DNA from 3 places in the Neobacillus sp. PVCKKU3 genome. Region 1 is predicted to be linked to each of the others. Evidence: riboswitches for the same ligand, from Rfam matches in the RefSeq annotation. Region 1 holds a riboswitch; each other region holds the start of a gene.

Region 1 (5,925 bases):
ATTACAGGGAAGGAAGATGTCGTTACGAATGGGAGTACCACTTATGTTGTGGCTAATGGACATCCATTGTTAACAAAAGTGACAGGTACTGGTTGTCTATTAACCTCAGTTATTGGTGCATTTACCGGGGTGGAGAAGGATTTACTGCAGGCAGCTGTTGCTGCAGTCTCGATATACGGAATAGCCGCAGAAAAGGCGGCGGAACTAACGGTGGAATCAGGCCCAGGAAGCTTTCAAATCGAATTTTTGAACCAGCTTTCGAAGGTTGCTGCAGATGACATCAATCTTTATTCTTCCATAAAGAAATTAACAGGAGGAGGGCAATAATGAAAAAGGCGTTAACGATTGCAGGTTCCGATTCAGGCGGTGGAGCCGGAATTCAGGCGGACCTAAAAACGTTTCAGGAGTTAGAGGTTTTTGGCATGTCCGCATTAACCGCTGTTACAGCGCAAAATACATTAGGTGTCCATGGAGTTTATCCAATGACAGCAGAAGCGGTTATCGAACAGATGAAAGCCATCGGTGAGGACATGGGGACCGATGCGGTGAAAACGGGTATGTTATTTAATGCGGAAATTATTGAAGCTGTATCTGCTAATCTTACAAAATATCATTGGGATAATGTTGTTGTGGATCCTGTAATGATCGCAAAAGGCGGGGCTTCCTTGCTGCAAATTGAAGCAATTTCTGCGATGCAGAAATTTTTAATGCCGCTTGCCAAAGTGGTTACCCCGAATATTCCAGAGGCTGAGGTCCTAACCGGGATGTCTATACGTACAGCAGAAGATAAGCAGGAGGCAGCAAAAAAATTACATGCCTTAGGGGTGCAAAACGTTGTGCTGAAAGGCGGCCATGATGAAAACCCTTCAGAATCAACAGATCTCCTCTTCGATGGAAAAGAATTCTATACTTTTACGAGTAAGCGAATTCCGACCAAGAACACACACGGCACTGGCTGCACTTTTTCAGCAGCGATTACTGCTGAACTGGCTAAGGGAGCAGATGTATATCAAGCGGTCATCAAGGCGAAGGATTTTATTCAGGCTGCAATTGAAGATGGGATTTCGATTGGACAGGGACATGGGCCGACAAACCATGGGGCTTACCGGAAAAGAATCATGGAGATGGTCCAATCATGATAAACTTACGGGAAGCCTTGAAAGTATATTTTATTATGGGAACAGCCAATTGCAGGAAGGACCCGGTTGAGGTATTGAAAGAAGCCATCGCCGGAGGAATTACCTTTTTTCAATTTCGGGAAAAAGGCGAAGGGGCTTTAATCGGGGAAGAAAAATATGCTCTTGCGAAAAAACTGCAAAGCCTATGCAAAGAACACAGAATTCCGTTTATCGTTAATGATGATCTTGAACTGGCAATCGCGCTTGACGCAGATGGGGTTCATATTGGTCAGGAAGATGAACCGGCTGAAACAGTCAGAAATCAAATTGGCGATAATAAAATTCTTGGAGTATCCGTTCATACGCCGGAGGAGGCCGAAGCAGCACTTAGCGCTGGTGCCGATTATTTCGGAATTGGACCGGTTTATCCAACAAAAACGAAGGCCGATGCAAAGCCATCAAGAGGGACTGCACTGATCGAGGAACTGCGAAGTCAAGGAATTGCTGTACCGATTGTTGGAATTGGCGGAATTACAAGTGAAAATGCGGCAACTGTCGTTAAAGCCGGTGCGGATGGTGTTTCCGTTATTACCGCCATCAGCCTTGCCGATTCACCGCACTTAGCTGCGAAGGTTTTGCGAAAAAGTGTAGGGGAGTGAAGAGATCATGAAAAAAACGTATAAGCTTACGTTAACTGCTATGATGATTGCGATGGGGACTCTTTCAAGTAATTTGGTCGTGATTCCGATTGGCTTTACAAAGGTTTTTCCAATGCAGCATTTTTTAAACGTTCTTTCCGCGGTTCTGTTGGGCCCTTATTATGCCGTGGCCCAGGCCTTTTGTGTCTCCCTGCTTCGGAATATGATGGGCACAGGTTCGCTTTTTGCGTTTCCTGGAAGTATGGTCGGGGCATTTCTAGCCGGACTATTATTTTGGAAAACTAGAAAAATCTACTTTGCTGTTATAGGAGAAGTTATTGGGACGGGAATTCTTGGAGCATTGCTTTCCTATCCTATTGCAACCCTAATCCTCGGGCAGAAAGCAACTCTATTCGGGTTTATCCCATTATTTATTTTCAGTTCCTTTGCCGGAGCACTGCTTGGATTTGTGATTTTAACGATTTTCTTAAGGAAGAAAGTGCGGCTTGGCGAGAAAAATATCACAGTAACTAAATAGAACCTTCACTGGGGGAAGCCTAAAAGGCTTGAGATGGGCACAGCTCCGAACCCTTTGAACCTGAACTGGATGATTCCAGCGGAGGGAAGTGGAACGATCAGAACCCACTCTTACCTTTGCTATAAAGAGTGGGTGTTATTTTTTTAAAACCTAGAATAAATTTAGGAGGCTTTAGGAATGGTTGGTCTGGAAAATTTAATAGAAACGATCGGACAAGAAGTGGAAGCTAGGGAAGCCGAACTGCTTAAACTTTTGAGCGACCTAATTGCGTTTCCGACTGAAAGTCCTCCGGCCCGGAATACAACGGGAATCCAGGAGTTTCTTAAAAGCTATTTAGGAGAGATGGGATTTCAAACCGATATGTGGGAAGTATATCCTGGGGATTCGAATGTGGTTGGAATTTTAAAGGGTGAATCCTCTGAGCAATATAGCAGCTTAATTGTCAATGGACATGTGGATGTTGCTGAGGTTGGCGACGAGAAGGAATGGGGGGCGGCCCCGTTTTCTGCCAGAATCAAGGATTCTTATATATATGGACGCGGTGTTGCCGACATGAAAGGCGGTATTGCCGCATCCCTCATTGCTATAAAACTTTTAAAAGAGCTTGGGGTTCCGCTTAAAGGAGATTTGCAATTTCAGTCTGTTATTGGAGAAGAAGTTGGCGAGGCAGGAACGCTTGCTTGTTTGGAAAGGGGCTATTCTGCTGACTATGCAGTGGTAGTTGACACAAGCAATTTACATATTCAAGGGCAGGGCGGCGTCATAACCGGCTGGATAACGATTCAAAGCAAAGAAACCTATCATGATGGGATGAGGAGAAGGCTGATTCATGCCGGCGGAGGCATCAATGGTGCCAGTGCGATTGAAAAAATGACGAAAATCATCGAAGGCCTTCAAGACCTTGAACGCCACTGGGCTGTGACAAAAAGTTACGAAGGTTTTCCACCAGGTATGAATACAATTAATCCTGCTGTAATCGAGGGCGGAAGGCATGCTGCGTTTGTTGCCGACCGCTGCGCCTTGTGGGTTACCGTTCATTTCTACCCAGATGAAGATTACGAAGAGATTATAAAGGAGATTGAGCAGCATATTGGTGCAGTGGCAGCTGCGGATCCATGGCTTCGTGACAATCCACCGGAATTTGTTTGGGGCGGTAAATCCATGATAATCGATCGTGGTGAAATATTTCCTTCCTTGGAGCTTGATGTGGACCATTCAGGAACCCGAATGCTGGCAAGCGCCTTTGAAAAAACGCTTATGAAAAAGCCTGTACTCGATATGTCAACGACGGTAACAGATGCAGGCTGGCTTGGCCGTGCAGGAATTCCGACAGTTATTTTTGGGCCGGGAAAACTAGAGGATGCCCATGCTGTTAATGAGAAGGTCGAGATTCAGCAATTGTTAGACTTTACAAAAGTGTTAGCTCAATTTATTGCTGTCTGGTGCAACACACGAAAGGGGGAGTAAAGCCAATGAAATTTTCTGATCGGCTTTTTGAAAAAGTTAAGGGAATTTGGGAGAAAACACATAAGCATCCATTCGTAGTCGGGTTGGGACGTGGCGATCTTCCAGTCGAATCTTTTATCCGCTATATGAAGCAGGACTACGTGTTTCTTATTGACTATTCAAAGTTGTTTGCGTTTGGAACTGTGAAGGCGAGAGATGTTGAGACCATGGCAGCTTTTGCAAAGCTTTTAGATGAAACCTTACATGGTGAAATGGACCTTCACCGCGAGTATGCGAAACGGTTTGGAATTTCGGAACAGGATCTTGAAGGCACCGAAGCTACTCCGATTAATTTAGCTTACACCCGCTACATGTTAAATGTGGCTCAAAATGGTTCTTTGGAGGAATTAATATCAAGTCTGCTGCCATGTATGTGGAGCTATTGGGAAATCGGTAAAATGCTAGCAGAAAACTATCAAAACTCTAGCGATCATCTATTATACGGCGACTGGGTGAAAATGTACTCTTCTGATGAATTTGGGTCGCTGGCTCTCTGGCTAATCGATTTGTTAGATCAATTAACGGAAGGAAAACCAGAGAGAGAATTGGCGGTTTTAGAAGAGCATTTTCTCACCACATCCAGGTTTGAGTATATGTTCTGGGACATGGTCTATGAGGGAGGAGATTGGCCTGTCTAATTCAAATATGTTACACATCGAAGATTTAACATATACGTTTGATAGGGATATGCAGCCGATTTTTCAACAACTTTCGCTCGATTTAAAGGCGGGGGAGTTTGTTTCTCTTATTGGCCCAAGTGGGTCAGGGAAAAGTACACTTTTTAAATTAATTACCGGACTGCTTAAACCGGGCCAGGGAAAAATACAAATTGCTGGGAATCTATCCTCAGGCAGACTAGGAAAAGTTGGCTATATGCCGCAAAAAGATTTACTGCTCCCTTGGCGGACGGTAATGGAAAACGTGCTGTTGCCCTCAGAAATCGCGAAGGAGGACAAGCGGGAAAAGTCACACGAAATCCGTGCTTGGTTATCCCGTTTTGGCCTTAAGGAATATGAGAATGCTTATCCAGATGAATTATCAGGGGGAATGAAACAGCGTGTCGCCTTTTTACGGACCATTATGACAGGCAGGGAACTTTTATTGTTGGATGAACCGTTTGGGGCGCTGGATTCGTTAACGAAACGAACCATGCATAGCTGGTTATTGGGGCTATGGGGTGAGCTTCAAAAGACCGTCCTGTTCATCACGCATGATCTCGAGGAGGCAATTCTATTAAGCGATAGAATTCTTCTCCTTCAAAATAGAGGAGTCCTGGAATACAAGGTCAACCTGCCAAGACCACGAAATTCAGAATCTATTTATCAACCAGAGTTTATTTCGATGCGTAAAGAATTGGAGCGGCTGATACAACATGAGGAGTAAATGGAAAAGATGGGCCGGAGAATACGGTTTGTTTTTGCTGACGGCCATTTGTTTAATCAGTATTTGGCAGTGGGTAGTTGAAGCTGGAATGGTGCCTTCATTTATATTGCCTGCACCTACGGCAATCGGCGAGTCACTTGTGAATAATCGTGAGATTCTTTTGGGCGAGCATTTACCGGCGACATTCTTAGAGGTTTTGATTGGCTTTGGACTTTCGCTTATAGGAGGGCTGCTTTTAGGAGTTAGTATGCATTTTTCTAGGATATTAGAAAAAGTGCTTTATCCTTTTCTAATCATCTCTCAAACGATCCCGATGATTGCCATTTCGCCGATTTTTATCATGTGGTTCGGCTACACGATATGGAGCAAGGTTGCTGTGACAATATTGGTAGCTTTTTTCCCAATCGTTGTGAGTACTTATGACGGGTTGAAAGCGGGCGGAAGCGAATATCGTGAATTACTGTTAACAATGGGGGCCGGACGCTGGACAATTTTTAAAAAGGTGCAGGTTCCGATGGCCTTGCCATCCATCATGTCCGGTTTGAAGATGGCGGTGGTTTATTGTGTCGTCGGCGCCACTATCGGAGAGTGGCTGGGGGCAAGTGAAGGGCTGGGCTATTTTAGCCGGAGGATGTCTTCAAATCTCCAGTCAGATTCAGTCTTTGCAGCTATTTTTCTGCTTTCTTTAATGGGAATTGTATTGTTTTTGTTGATAAGCTTACTAGAAAAAAAGTTAATAAAA
Region 2 (5,925 bases), on a different contig from region 1:
AAAAGGTCATTGAAAAGAAACCTAAGGACAGACCTAATTGGATAAAACGCCATAAAAAGTTCAAATTTAATGTCGATTTTTGCAGGAAATTGGCAAACAAAAGAGGAATTGTAGGAGCAAATTGAAAGGAGTGGTCCGATTGTTTGCAAAACCTTGCGAAATGTCATTAAGAATCAAGAAATTACAGGCACTTTTCGATGGGAGGATGGATCCCAATCACCCCGATTGGCCGGATTTGGTTCACGAATATAAAAATAGGATGGCAGGGTATCATGGCGAGAAATCCGTGGATTTTTACTTGAGCATGCTTCCAGAGGCCGACTATCAAATTTACCACGATATCCGCCTGCTTTATGGAAAGTATTACTTTCAAATTGACATCCTGCTACTGTGTGCGATGTTTGGCCTAGCGTTGGAAGTGAAAAATAGGAGCGGGGAGATCCATTTTAAAAGAGAATTAAACCAGGCCTTTTTGCGAAAGAATGGTCAGGAGGAACGCATAAAGAATCCGGTGCTGCAGGCCAAGCTCCAGGCGCGAAAGCTAAACGGGTGGCTGCAAGAGCACCATTTTCCAAACGTTCCAATCCATTATCTTTTTGTAAACAGTAATGAAAAAACGTTGATTACAACGGAGCACGGGAACGAAGAGATTCTTCGGAATGTATGTAATAGTGAATTTTTAATAGAAAAAGTAGAACAAATTAAAGAATTTCAAAAGATAGAGAAGCTAGGCTCCAAGGATTTAAAAAAGGTAAATAAATTACTACTATCGAAGCACACTCCCGATAATCCCGATATATTAAAGCAATTCCACCTGTCTCCTAAAGATATCCCCACTGGTGTGAAGTGCCCCGATTGCCGCTTTCTGCCGATGACTTATCATTCCGGAACCTGGTGGTGCCCAAAGTGTAACGCCAAATCGAAAACTGCCCATATTCCAGCCATCAACGATTATTTCCTTTTAATAAAACCGACTATCACAAATTCTGAGCTAAGAGAGTTTCTCCATATAGATTCGATAAGAGTGGCCAGCCATTTTCTAACGACCGCAGATTTCCCCCATAGTGGTACATTTAAAGACCGTGTTTATCACCATCCCGTATTGCAATAAAAAAACCACCGCCTACCAGCAGTGGTTTAAGAAACAGACCGAACGCGGCCGAGCAGCTTCGCCAGCCCCACAAATTTACCCTTAAACAATGCGCCGCGAATAAAATAGTAGCAGACGCTGATGCCGAGGAAGTCCTTAAACAGGTCAAATAGCGACGCGGAGCGGTATGGATAGAACGATTGGTGGATTTCGTCACTGATGCCGTAGAAGGCCGCAAACAGGGCACAGGCCAAGTTCCAGCCTGGTGTAAAACTGAAACCGGCGACAGCATTGCTGCGCAGGTCAGCGTCACCGCGTCTAAACGTCAAACATGCGAGGACTAGTAATACATATAAAATCGCAAACTCTATTAAATGCAACGATTCTTTAATAGTATGGTCAATATTCGAATCGGGCAGGCGCACGAAGTGGTCCGACGGCAGGCTCGATTGAATGAAGATGGCTGCCATGTAAAGCACGGGCAGGACCCGCAGCACCCATTTTAACACTTTCATGAAACAATTCCCCCTAAAAATTTTTCAAAAAGATGCATAAAAACGCAGGCGATTACAAAAAATAAAATTTTTTTCAGACTAGTGTATATAATTCTAGTTATCTGTTCAGAATGATTGCTGAGGTGATGAAAATGAGAGAGGAAGAAAACAAACGATCTTCTCAAAGTTCCAGCGTAAAACGCTTTTTCAAGAAGCGTTGGGTATTTCCAGCCATCTATATCGCAAGTGCAGCAATCATTTTAACAGGTGTTCTTTGGTACCAGTCCAGCGCAGGAGACTCAGACAAATACGATTACAAGTCTACTGATATTACTGGCAAAAAGACCAACCCGCCTGCAGTTGAAGTTAACTCGGCTTTAGAAAACGTCAAAATGCCGGTGAAGGATGCAGCATCAGCAGTGATCAAGACAAAGTTCTATGATTTCACAGCCAAAGCTGAAGACCAGGAAGCCGCATTAGTATTCTACGAGAACACATACAATCCGAATACTGGTGTCGACATCACCATGAAAGACGGCGAAACGTTTGATGTATTAGCATCACTAAGCGGTAAGGTCGTTCGAGTGGAAGAAGACGCAGTGCTTGGAAATGTCATCGAAATTGAACACGACAAAGGTATTGTAACACAATATCAGTCCGTGAAAGACATTAAAGTTGAAGTTGGCGACAAGGTGAAACAGGGAGATGTTCTTGCCAAGGCTGGGCAAAGCATGTTCAATGAAAAAGCTGGAACACACGTCCATTTTGAAATTCGTAAAGATGGCGTCGCGGTTAACCCTAGTAAGTATATCGACAAACCGGTAAGCACTTTACAAGAAGCGACTCCTTCAAACAGCAAGGAATCCATGCAAACTCCTAGCGAAAAAAAGCAGCAGGAGTTGGAGGATCCAGCTGGCTCCGACGACCAGTCTTCCGATAAGGAAACAGACGACGGCAAGACCAAAGAAGACGAGTCCACTAACTCAAAAGAAAAGACAAATTCTTAATATAGCAATTGTAAGTAAAGGGGAAGGGGAATGCTTCCTCTTTTTTTTGCGTTTTTTTTTCAAAAAAAAGAATCCGGCCGCTAGCCAGATTCCGCACGTTATCAAAAAAATAGGACCCGGCCGATTGCCGAATCCAACACGATATATTAAAAGGGGGGGTTATGAAAAAGTGTGACTAAGATTGTCCTTTTCACACTCTTATCTTACCCTCCAGATATGAACAAACTATGAACAAAAGGTGAAAGTTTGAAAAACAGTTATGAGAATTATCTGTTCTGATAACCACAAAGTTTACCAAAAAGTCCTTTCCATTTTCAAAAATTTCTGATATATTTTGACTGTAAGATGATAACTTAATATTGTTTGAAATGCTCTACTGGGGGGGTCCGATGGCTCGGACTGAGAGAAGAATGCATAAATTCTTTGACCCTTTGAACCTGATCTGGATGATGCCAGCGTAGGGAAGTAGTATCAAAGGTGTCCGTGTTTAATTTGGGTACCGCTACTTTTGGATGAAATAATCAGGTTCTGTGCAAACAGAACCTTTTTGTATTGTCCTCTATTACTTTCCAGTAATGAACTGCGCTGTAACTCCCAGGGTGCAAATTCAAACCATTTTGAAGGAGGAAGTTACATGCAGAAGCAAGTGGAAGGGAACATCGAGTTAAAATCACAATTCACTGGAAGTAAAAAGGTATATGTCGAAGGGGCAAGCCCCGATCTTAAGGTTCCTATGAGAGAAATTCAACTTAGTCGAACCGTTGCTGCTTTTGGAGAAGAAGAAAACGAGCCTGTTCGGGTCTATGATACGAGCGGCCCCTACACAGATTTGAATTATCAGGTCGATATTCAAAGCGGACTTCCAGCATTGCGCAAGAATTGGATTCTCGAGCGGAATGATGTGGAGGCTTATGTTGGAAGAGAAATAAAGGCCAAGGATAACGGATACCATGAAGGGGACCAACGTGCAAACCTTGAATGGTATCCTAATGTAAACAAAACACCCCTAAAGGCTAAAACAGGAAAAAATGTCACCCAGATGCATTATGCCAAAAAAGGCATGATTACCCCTGAAATGGAGTACATAGCCATTCGTGAACATAGGGAACCGGAATTTGTTCGTGCGGAAGTTGCCAGCGGGAGAGCGATTATCCCAGCCAATATCAATCACCCGGAAAGCGAACCGATGATTATAGGGCGAAACTTTCATGTGAAAATTAATGCAAATATCGGGAATTCGGCTGTTACCTCCTCTATAGAGCAAGAGGTTGAAAAAATGACCTGGGCAACTCGCTGGGGCGCCGACACCATCATGGATTTATCAACGGGAAAAAATATCCATACAACGAGAGAATGGATCATTCGCAATTCTCCCGTACCAGTTGGAACGGTCCCAATCTATCAGGCACTCGAGAAAGTAAATGGGATTGCCGAGAATTTAACATGGGAAATTTACCGCGATACGTTAATTGAACAGGCGGAACAAGGCGTCGACTATTTTACAATCCATGCCGGCGTTTTGCTGCGATATATTCCTTTAACGGCAAAACGGACAACAGGCATCGTATCCCGCGGCGGCTCGATTTTGGCGCAATGGTGCTTGGCTCATCATAAGGAGAATTTCCTCTATACTCATTTTGAAGAAATATGTGAAATCCTGAAACAATATGATATCTCTGTTTCTCTTGGAGACGGGCTTCGTCCAGGCAGTATTGCCGATGCAAATGATGAAGCACAATTCGCAGAGCTTGAAACGCTCGGAGAATTAACAGACATTGCCTGGAAACATGATGTGCAGGTGATGATTGAAGGGCCTGGTCATGTACCGATGCATATGATCAAAGAGAACGTCGATAAGCAAATGGAAATTTGTAAAGAAGCGCCATTTTATACGTTAGGACCTTTAACCACCGATATCGCACCAGGATATGATCATATTACTTCAGCAATCGGAGCAGCGATGATCGGCTGGTTCGGAACAGCGATGCTCTGTTATGTGACACCCAAAGAGCATTTGGGCTTACCGAACAAAGATGATGTCCGGGAAGGAGTCATTGCTTATAAAATTGCCGCTCATGCCGCTGATTTGGCCAAAGGGCACCCCGGTGCGCAAAAAAGAGACAACGCGTTATCGAAAGCCCGTTTCGAATTCAGATGGGAAGACCAGTTTAATCTTTCTTTGGATCCGGAGCGTGCAAGGGAATACCATGACGAAACATTGCCATCGGAGGGGGCAAAAACAGCCCATTTTTGCTCCATGTGCGGGCCGAAGTTCTGTTCGATGAGAATATCACATGACATTCGGGAAAAGGCAGCGAGTAAAGAAGTGGACATCGAAGAAGGCATGAGGAAAAAAGCGGAGGAATTTATTCATGATGGATCAAGAATTTATCGATGAGACGAATTCCATTAAGGTAATAAAAATGAATGAAGAAATAGACATCCTAAAACAAAAAATTCATAGCTTGGAAAAGGAAATTGAAAACATTCAGCAACATTGCCGGCATTTATTTTCCGAAACGTACGGTATGAGGAAATGCCGAAAGTGCGGTTTCGCAGAAAGCACCTATTATTAATTTCATTCACCTAGTCACAAAGCAAATCCCGGTTTAATAGCCGGGGTTTTTTAATGCCGCTATTTTCCTTAGGAGTTTTGTCCTGAAATTGGCGATGGGGTGTTTTTGTTGCGGTAGATTGGAGGGCTTGGGCATATGTTAAAGAGTCAGCTGATTATACCTGGAATACAGGATGACCTACGTTGCTTTGATGAGAAATCTGTCTAAGGTTGTGTTAAAATGGTAAAAAAAGGAGGGGTTTGCCTTGAAAAAAGTTGCCGGGCTGTTGCTTGCCGTGGTGCTGGGTGTTTTGCTTGCCAGCTGCAGCAAGGAGCCAACGCCGCAGGATCGATTTTCCGAGTACATAGCCTTATGGAATAAGCAGAAGTTTGCTGACATGTATAATTACCTTTCGAATGATGCCAAAAAGAAAATCTCTAAAGATGATTTTACGAACCGCTATAAGAAAATCTACGACGATTTACAGATTACTGACCTCAAGATTGACTTCAAAAATCCGAAAGACGATAAACAGAAGGATAAAGAGCAAGCCAAGTATTCTTTTAGCGCCAAAATGAACAGTGTCGCGGGGCCAATTAATTTTACCGAAGAAGCTCTGTTGAAAAAGGAAAAAAAGGACGATAAGGAAAACTGGTTTGTGGACTGGAACCCGGGGTTCATTTTTCCAAAAATGCAGGAGGGCGACAAGCTGAGCTTGAGCACGGTACCGGCGAAGCGGGGCGAAATCGTTGACCGGAACGGCACGGGGATGGCGGTGA
Region 3 (5,925 bases), on a different contig from region 1:
AGCTTCGAGCAGAGGGGAAACTCATTAAGAAAGGCTCTACAGTGGGATTGCTGGAATGTCATGTATATGATGAAAAAGGAAGTCTAGTCGGGCATTCTACTAGTACATGTATGATATTAAAAGGAAATACGGAACGAAAGCGAGTTCAGCTAAAATAAAACATGGGGACGGTTCTCATGCTTCCAAAACATAAGAACCGTCCCCGTGCGTCACCACTTGTGAATTTTGGTGGGGATTAATCGTAGCGGACTTGGTCTTCTCCCTCCAGAATTAACTCCAATTCTGTTAAAAAGTTGAGTTGAAGCGGTGCCGGTAAACGCTCGATTATATCACTGATTTCAGGAAGATTTTCTGCATCATCGATAGTGGCTGGCGGTTGGACCAATTGCTGATACCAAATCTTTAATTCGTCAATAAACTCATAAAAATGCCTTTCAAACCGTTCGGCACATTCTTCGCTTTCATCCTCTGAAGCGGTCTTCATCATTTCCCAATCCAGAAGGGCAGCCTCCAATTTCTCGTAAACACGATTTATCACATTATCACTCCTTGGCTATTAGTATCTAAGCGAAAGCCTAACAACAAGGCGTTCCTTGAACAAATACTGCTATGGTTTTGAGTATACAGAAGCAAGCCTTTTAAGACAAAGGATTCGTCACTTGTTATGACTTTTGGTCTAATTCGTAATGGAATTTCCTTCATGTAGGAGGTTCAGGGGCTCAAATGTTTCAAGCACTGACGCTGGGGCCTTGGTTCTCCCTCTTTGGAAATAAAAAGATGGGCAGCTTTTTACAGAGGCAGAACCAAAGTGATTTAAATTTGATAAAAGGGCTTATCGAAGCTGGAAAAATTACACCAGTCATCGATAAAAGGTTTAAATTAAGCGAAATTCAGGAAGCATTCAAGTATTTCGAACAAGGGCATGCTCAAGGTAAGGTAGTTATTACAATTTGAAAACTATTAATTAAAAAATGCACCGTTTTGGCTGTGCTTTTGAATTCTAATTCTGTTTAATAGGAAATGTAAGTTGAAAGGTAGTTAAGTGATTATCTGACATACATTCTATTTCACCGTGGTGTTTCTCAACAATATTCTTACAAACGAATAAGCCGATACCTGTGCCTAGTTTCTTAGTAGTGAAGAAGGGTTCGAAAATTAAATGTACTGCTTCAGGATCGATAGTAGGGCCATTATTAGAAATACGAATCTTAATTTGGTGATCATCTATATTTGTTTGGATATTAATTTTCCGCAGATTTTCTTCTTCCCACACAGCGTCAACTGCATTTATTAATAGGTTTAGAAAGACTTGTTTTAACTCATTCCGATCGCCAGTAATACAAATATCAGCATCGATATTTGTATGAATTTGGACATTGCCATCGACGATGCTTGGATAGAGGAAATCAAGCACTTCTTCTATTAATAAATGGATGGTAATGTCTTCATTCTGGCTTTCTGCCAGCATGTTCAGTTTAGATGTATGAAGGAACTGAGTAATTCTGAACTTAAGTTGATCTAATTCTTGGCTGACGACATCTAAATACGGTAGATTAGGATGCTCGTGTTTTAATAGTTTTATAAAGCCCATAACGGAAGTGAGCGGGTTGCGAAATTCATGAACAAAGCTCGAAGACATTTGTCCAAGAATCGCCAACCGGTCCTTATGTGTTTGGGAAATAAATAAATTTTGTTCTTGTAGTTTCTTATCTTTGATTTCGGTGTACTTAGAAACAGCAAAGTAACAGAATAAATCGAACTGTTTATTGACCAAATCAATAATTGCCTGGAGATCTTCTGGCATGAGTCCAGATTGGTTTAAGTATTTAATAATAATACTCCTACCCAGATTAACATTATAAACAAACTCCCCAATATTGATATTAGCCTCGACCCGTTCTAGGGCTACTTTGTGCGCCAGTAATTTAACATCTTCTTCCGAAAATCCATTTAACATAGAATTAGTTATAAGATGGTACATTAAATGACCGTTCTTTAATATTAGCTCTGGATTATCCCGGTAATAATGGATAATAATTTGCTCTTCCCAAAAATGTATAAACTTTTGTTCATTCTCAATTAGAAATTGGCCTACTTTTTTATCCATACACAGCCTGCTTTCCACTATATTAAAGTGATTATAGCATAAAAATTTGATGCATGGGGACGGTTCTCGTGCCTCAAAATAGGTGTAAATAAGAAATATTTCAAAGCAATTTGATGAAATGTACGAGCAAATAAAGTTTGAAATGTTTGACTTTTTAGAATAAAATGTTACCATATATCCATATAAGGTAATCTTTTCAAATGAATATGAATCAAATCCGCTAGAGGTGCCTTTTTGAAAAGGCTGAGATTGAAGTGTGACTTCGGGACTCTATGAACCTGATCTGGTTAATGCCAGCGTAGGGAAGTGGACAACGGGATTTTTGGAGAGCAAAATTTTTATTTCTAAATTTCGGCCACTTTCTTACAAAAGGAAGTGGCTTTTTGTTTTGCCTGTTTTGCGCTTCCTTAGACCAGCGAAATCCATTCAAAGGGGGGAGTTGTATTTTTACTAGTCTAAAAGAAAAAGAGTTGCATCTTATATCCAATGGTAAAATGCCGATCGACCAATTGGCTGAAATAGCGAAGGATATTCATCCATTTGTAACTGCGCTACACTTGCGGGAAAAACAAAAATCAGCAAAGGAGCTTTTTCAAGCAGTCGAACTTTTAACAAATGCAAACGTCCCTCCATCAAAAATCGTGATTAACGATCGGGTAGATGTTGCAATCGTGGCAAAAGCCCTTGGTGTTCAATTAGCCTATCATAGTTTAGATACAGCCTGTGTAAAAGAACATTTTCCTCAACTTAGGGTCGGGACCTCCATTCACTCCTACGAGGAAGGACAAAATGCAAAGGAGAAGGGTGCTGATTTCGTTCTATACGGTCATGTCTTCCCTTCGCAATCAAAACCAGGAAAGACCCCAAAAGGGCTAGAGGAATTAACACGGCTGTCACAGCTGAACATTCCGGTGATTGCCATTGGCGGGATAACGCCGGAGAATACGGAAGAGGTCCTACAGGCAGGGGCAACGGGTATCGCTGTCATGTCAGGTGTTTTAGATGCTCGTGACCCCTTATTAGCCGTAAAGTCTTACATACATGCATTTTGAGATGGAGGTGGGAAATATGGATCATACATTTGATGTTGCCATAATTGGAGGTGGTGTTAATGGAGCCTCGATTGCCTATCAGTTATCAAAGCAAGGAAGAAAAGTCATCATTATTGAGAAAGAACAAATCGGCTGCCAAGCATCAAGTGCTGCCGCCGGAATGCTGGCTGCGCAAGCTGAACTTGAACATGAAGGTCCATTATTTCAGTTGGCGATAAAAAGTCAAGCAATGTTTTCGGCTCTCGCAAATGAATTATTGGAAACGACTGGTGTGGACATCGAGTTTGTCAATAAAGGGATGTTAAAAATTGCAGAAACCGAAGACATAGTAGAAGAAGTAAAAAAACAGGTCACCTTTCAAAAGAAATGGGATCCAACCATAAAATGGCTGGATGCGAAGGAATTACGAGAAATGGAACCGTCACTTTCACCAAGCGTACCTGGAGCGATGTATCTACCGAACGACGGGCATGTACAGCCTGCAAAGCTAACGCAGGCGTTCGCAAAAGCGGCGGTCCATTTTGGTGCTAAAATACTTGAAAATACCGAAGTGCTATCCTTTCTTTATCAAAACGGTCAGGTGATAGGGGTGCAAACCACAAACGGAACCATCCTTAGTGATAACTTTGTTGTTGCGGCCGGTGCTTGGGCGGCCCAATTAATGCGTGAATTTGATTTAGAGATGAACATGTATCCTGTTAAAGGTGAATGCTTTTCCGTTAAAACAGAAGGGCCAATTATCAATAGAACCATTTTTTCAGATAAACGCTGCTATCTTGTACCAAAAAAGAATGGAGAAATTTATATTGGTGCGACCATGATTGAACATACATTCGATAAAAAGGTAACAGCAAAAGGGATTGCCACTTTGCTGGAAAGAGCAACCCAAATCATACCGCAAATTAAAGAGGCAGCGTGGGAGCGGGTGTGGGCTGGAATTCGGCCACAGACAGGTGATGGACTGCCTTACATTGGCGCACATCCGAGGTGGAAAAATTTGTTTGTGGCAGCAGGGCATTTTCGCAATGGGATTCTACTTAGCCCGATTACAGGGAAACTAGTGGCTGAATTAATCGAAGGCAGACTGAAAGATGAGAATCTGCTATCAGCTTTCCGGCTCGACAGAAATATGTTGGTAGGAGGTAAACCATGAAGGTATTATTAAATGGCGAATGGACCCAATTATCAGACAGTATGGTATTTGTGTCAGATGTTCTTCAGCATTTTGAAATCCATGATAAAGTCGTTGTGGTCGAAGTAAACGGTGAAATTTTAACCAAGCTGGAACACCAAAGTACTAGACTAGCAGATAATGACCGAATTGAAATAGTCCATTTTGTAGGAGGCGGTTGATATGTTAAAAATTGGTCCATTATCCTTCCAATCTCGTTTATTGCTTGGGACAGGGAAGTATCCAAGCTTTGACATCCAAAAGCAGGCGGTCGAAGTGTCAGAAGCAGAAATCCTTACATTTGCAGTTAGACGGATGAATATTTTTGAAGCCAGCCAGCCGAATTTTTTAGAGCAGCTAGATACCAATAAATATACGCTGCTGCCAAACACAGCAGGAGCGAAAACAGCTGCAGAGGCTGTCCGAATCGCTAAGTTAGCGAAAGCATCAGGCTTATGCGACATGATTAAAGTGGAAGTGATCGGCTGTGATAAAACGTTACTTCCTGACCCGATTGAAACGCTAAAGGCCACCGAAGAATTGGTGAAGGAAGGCTTTATTGTACTCCCTTATACCTCTGACGATGTGGTGCTAGCCCGGAAACTTCAAGAAGCAGGCTGCCATGCTGTTATGCCAGGGGCTTCGCCAATCGGTTCTGGTCAAGGGATTATCAATCCGGTAAACCTCCAGTTTATTATCGAACAATCCGTTGTACCAGTGATTGTTGATGCGGGAATCGGCTCACCAGCCGATGCCGCTTATGCGATGGAGCTAGGAGCAGACGGTGTGTTATTAAATACCGCAGTTTCAGCAGCAAAGGATCCGGTTAAAATGGCAAATGCGATGAAATTGGCGATTGAAGCGGGAAGGCTGGGTTATGAAGCGGGCAGAATCGAGAAAAAGCGATATGCGACAGCCAGCAGCCCTAAGGAAGGAATGAGTATCGGGTGAATAATCGATACTCTAGGCAAGAGTTATTTCCGCCGATAGGAAAAGACGGCCAGCTGCAAATTTCCAATAAACATGTCCTCATCATTGGAGTTGGAGCACTTGGATCTGCAAGTGCCGAAGCACTCGTCCGGGCTGGCATCGGCAAAATCACCATCGTGGATCGTGATTATGTCGAGTGGTCCAATTTACAGCGGCAGCAGTTATTTACAGAGGAAGATGCGAAAAATCGAATTCCAAAAGTGATCGCCGCCAAAAATCGGTTAACAGCGATAAACTCATCTGTGAACATTGAGGCCATCATTGCAGATGCTTCAGCCCTAGAGCTTGAAGACTGGGCAAAAGAAGCGGATCTGATGATAGATGCAACGGATAATTTTGAAACAAGAATGATGATAAATGATGTCTCGCAAAAAGCTGGAGTTCCCTGGATTTACGGTGCTTGTGTGGGCAGCTACGGCATTTCCTACACGATCATTCCTGAAAAAACGCCTTGCCTTTCTTGTTTGCTTGAAACAGTTCCTCTAGGAGGGTTAACCTGTGACACAGCCGGAATAATTAGTCCAGCCGTAAACATGGTTGTCTCGTTCCAAATAAGTGAAGCATTGAAAATCTTGGTCGGAGATGTGGACTCATTAAGAAACAAG

The links. Region 1 has a riboswitch for thiamine pyrophosphate ahead of ACNQGS_RS04630 (acetylornithine deacetylase). Riboswitches for the same ligand answer to the same signal wherever they lie in the genome.
Region 2: it holds a riboswitch for thiamine pyrophosphate, as region 1 does, so the genes downstream of both, thiC (phosphomethylpyrimidine synthase ThiC) here and ACNQGS_RS04630 (acetylornithine deacetylase) in region 1, are expected to answer to the same signal.
Region 3: it holds a riboswitch for thiamine pyrophosphate, as region 1 does, so the genes downstream of both, tenI (thiazole tautomerase TenI) here and ACNQGS_RS04630 (acetylornithine deacetylase) in region 1, are expected to answer to the same signal.

Annotation. Positions count from the first base shown of each region.
Region 1 covers NZ_JBLVQN010000004.1:171,104-177,028, reverse strand. The annotation lists gene thiM (hydroxyethylthiazole kinase) at 1-327, shown strand, start outside; gene thiD (bifunctional hydroxymethylpyrimidine kinase/phosphomethylpyrimidine kinase) at 327-1,139, shown strand; gene thiE (thiamine phosphate synthase) at 1,136-1,777, shown strand; gene thiW (energy coupling factor transporter S component ThiW) at 1,785-2,294, shown strand; TPP riboswitch at 2,295-2,398, shown strand; gene ACNQGS_RS04630 (acetylornithine deacetylase) at 2,472-3,761, shown strand; gene tenA (thiaminase II) at 3,767-4,438, shown strand; gene ACNQGS_RS04620 (ABC transporter ATP-binding protein) at 4,446-5,183, shown strand; gene ACNQGS_RS04615 (ABC transporter permease) at 5,173-5,925, shown strand, end outside.
Region 2 covers NZ_JBLVQN010000019.1:104,974-110,898, reverse strand. The annotation lists gene ACNQGS_RS14645 (nuclease-related domain-containing protein) at 140-1,111, shown strand; gene ACNQGS_RS14640 (VanZ family protein) at 1,138-1,605, opposite strand; gene spoIIQ (stage II sporulation protein SpoIIQ) at 1,737-2,591, shown strand; TPP riboswitch at 2,960-3,072, shown strand; gene thiC (phosphomethylpyrimidine synthase ThiC) at 3,226-4,989, shown strand; gene ACNQGS_RS14625 (hypothetical protein) at 4,964-5,167, shown strand; gene ACNQGS_RS14620 (penicillin-binding transpeptidase domain-containing protein) at 5,412-5,925, shown strand, end outside.
Region 3 covers NZ_JBLVQN010000020.1:24,313-30,237, forward strand. The annotation lists gene ACNQGS_RS14770 (PaaI family thioesterase) at 1-158, shown strand, start outside; gene ACNQGS_RS14775 (hypothetical protein) at 236-538, opposite strand; gene ACNQGS_RS14780 (zinc-binding dehydrogenase) at 724-954, shown strand; gene ACNQGS_RS14785 (histidine kinase N-terminal domain-containing protein) at 1,001-2,281, opposite strand; TPP riboswitch at 2,320-2,429, shown strand; gene tenI (thiazole tautomerase TenI) at 2,578-3,159, shown strand; gene thiO (glycine oxidase ThiO) at 3,176-4,312, shown strand; gene thiS (sulfur carrier protein ThiS) at 4,309-4,512, shown strand; gene ACNQGS_RS14805 (thiazole synthase) at 4,514-5,281, shown strand; gene ACNQGS_RS14810 (thiazole biosynthesis adenylyltransferase ThiF) at 5,278-5,925, shown strand, end outside.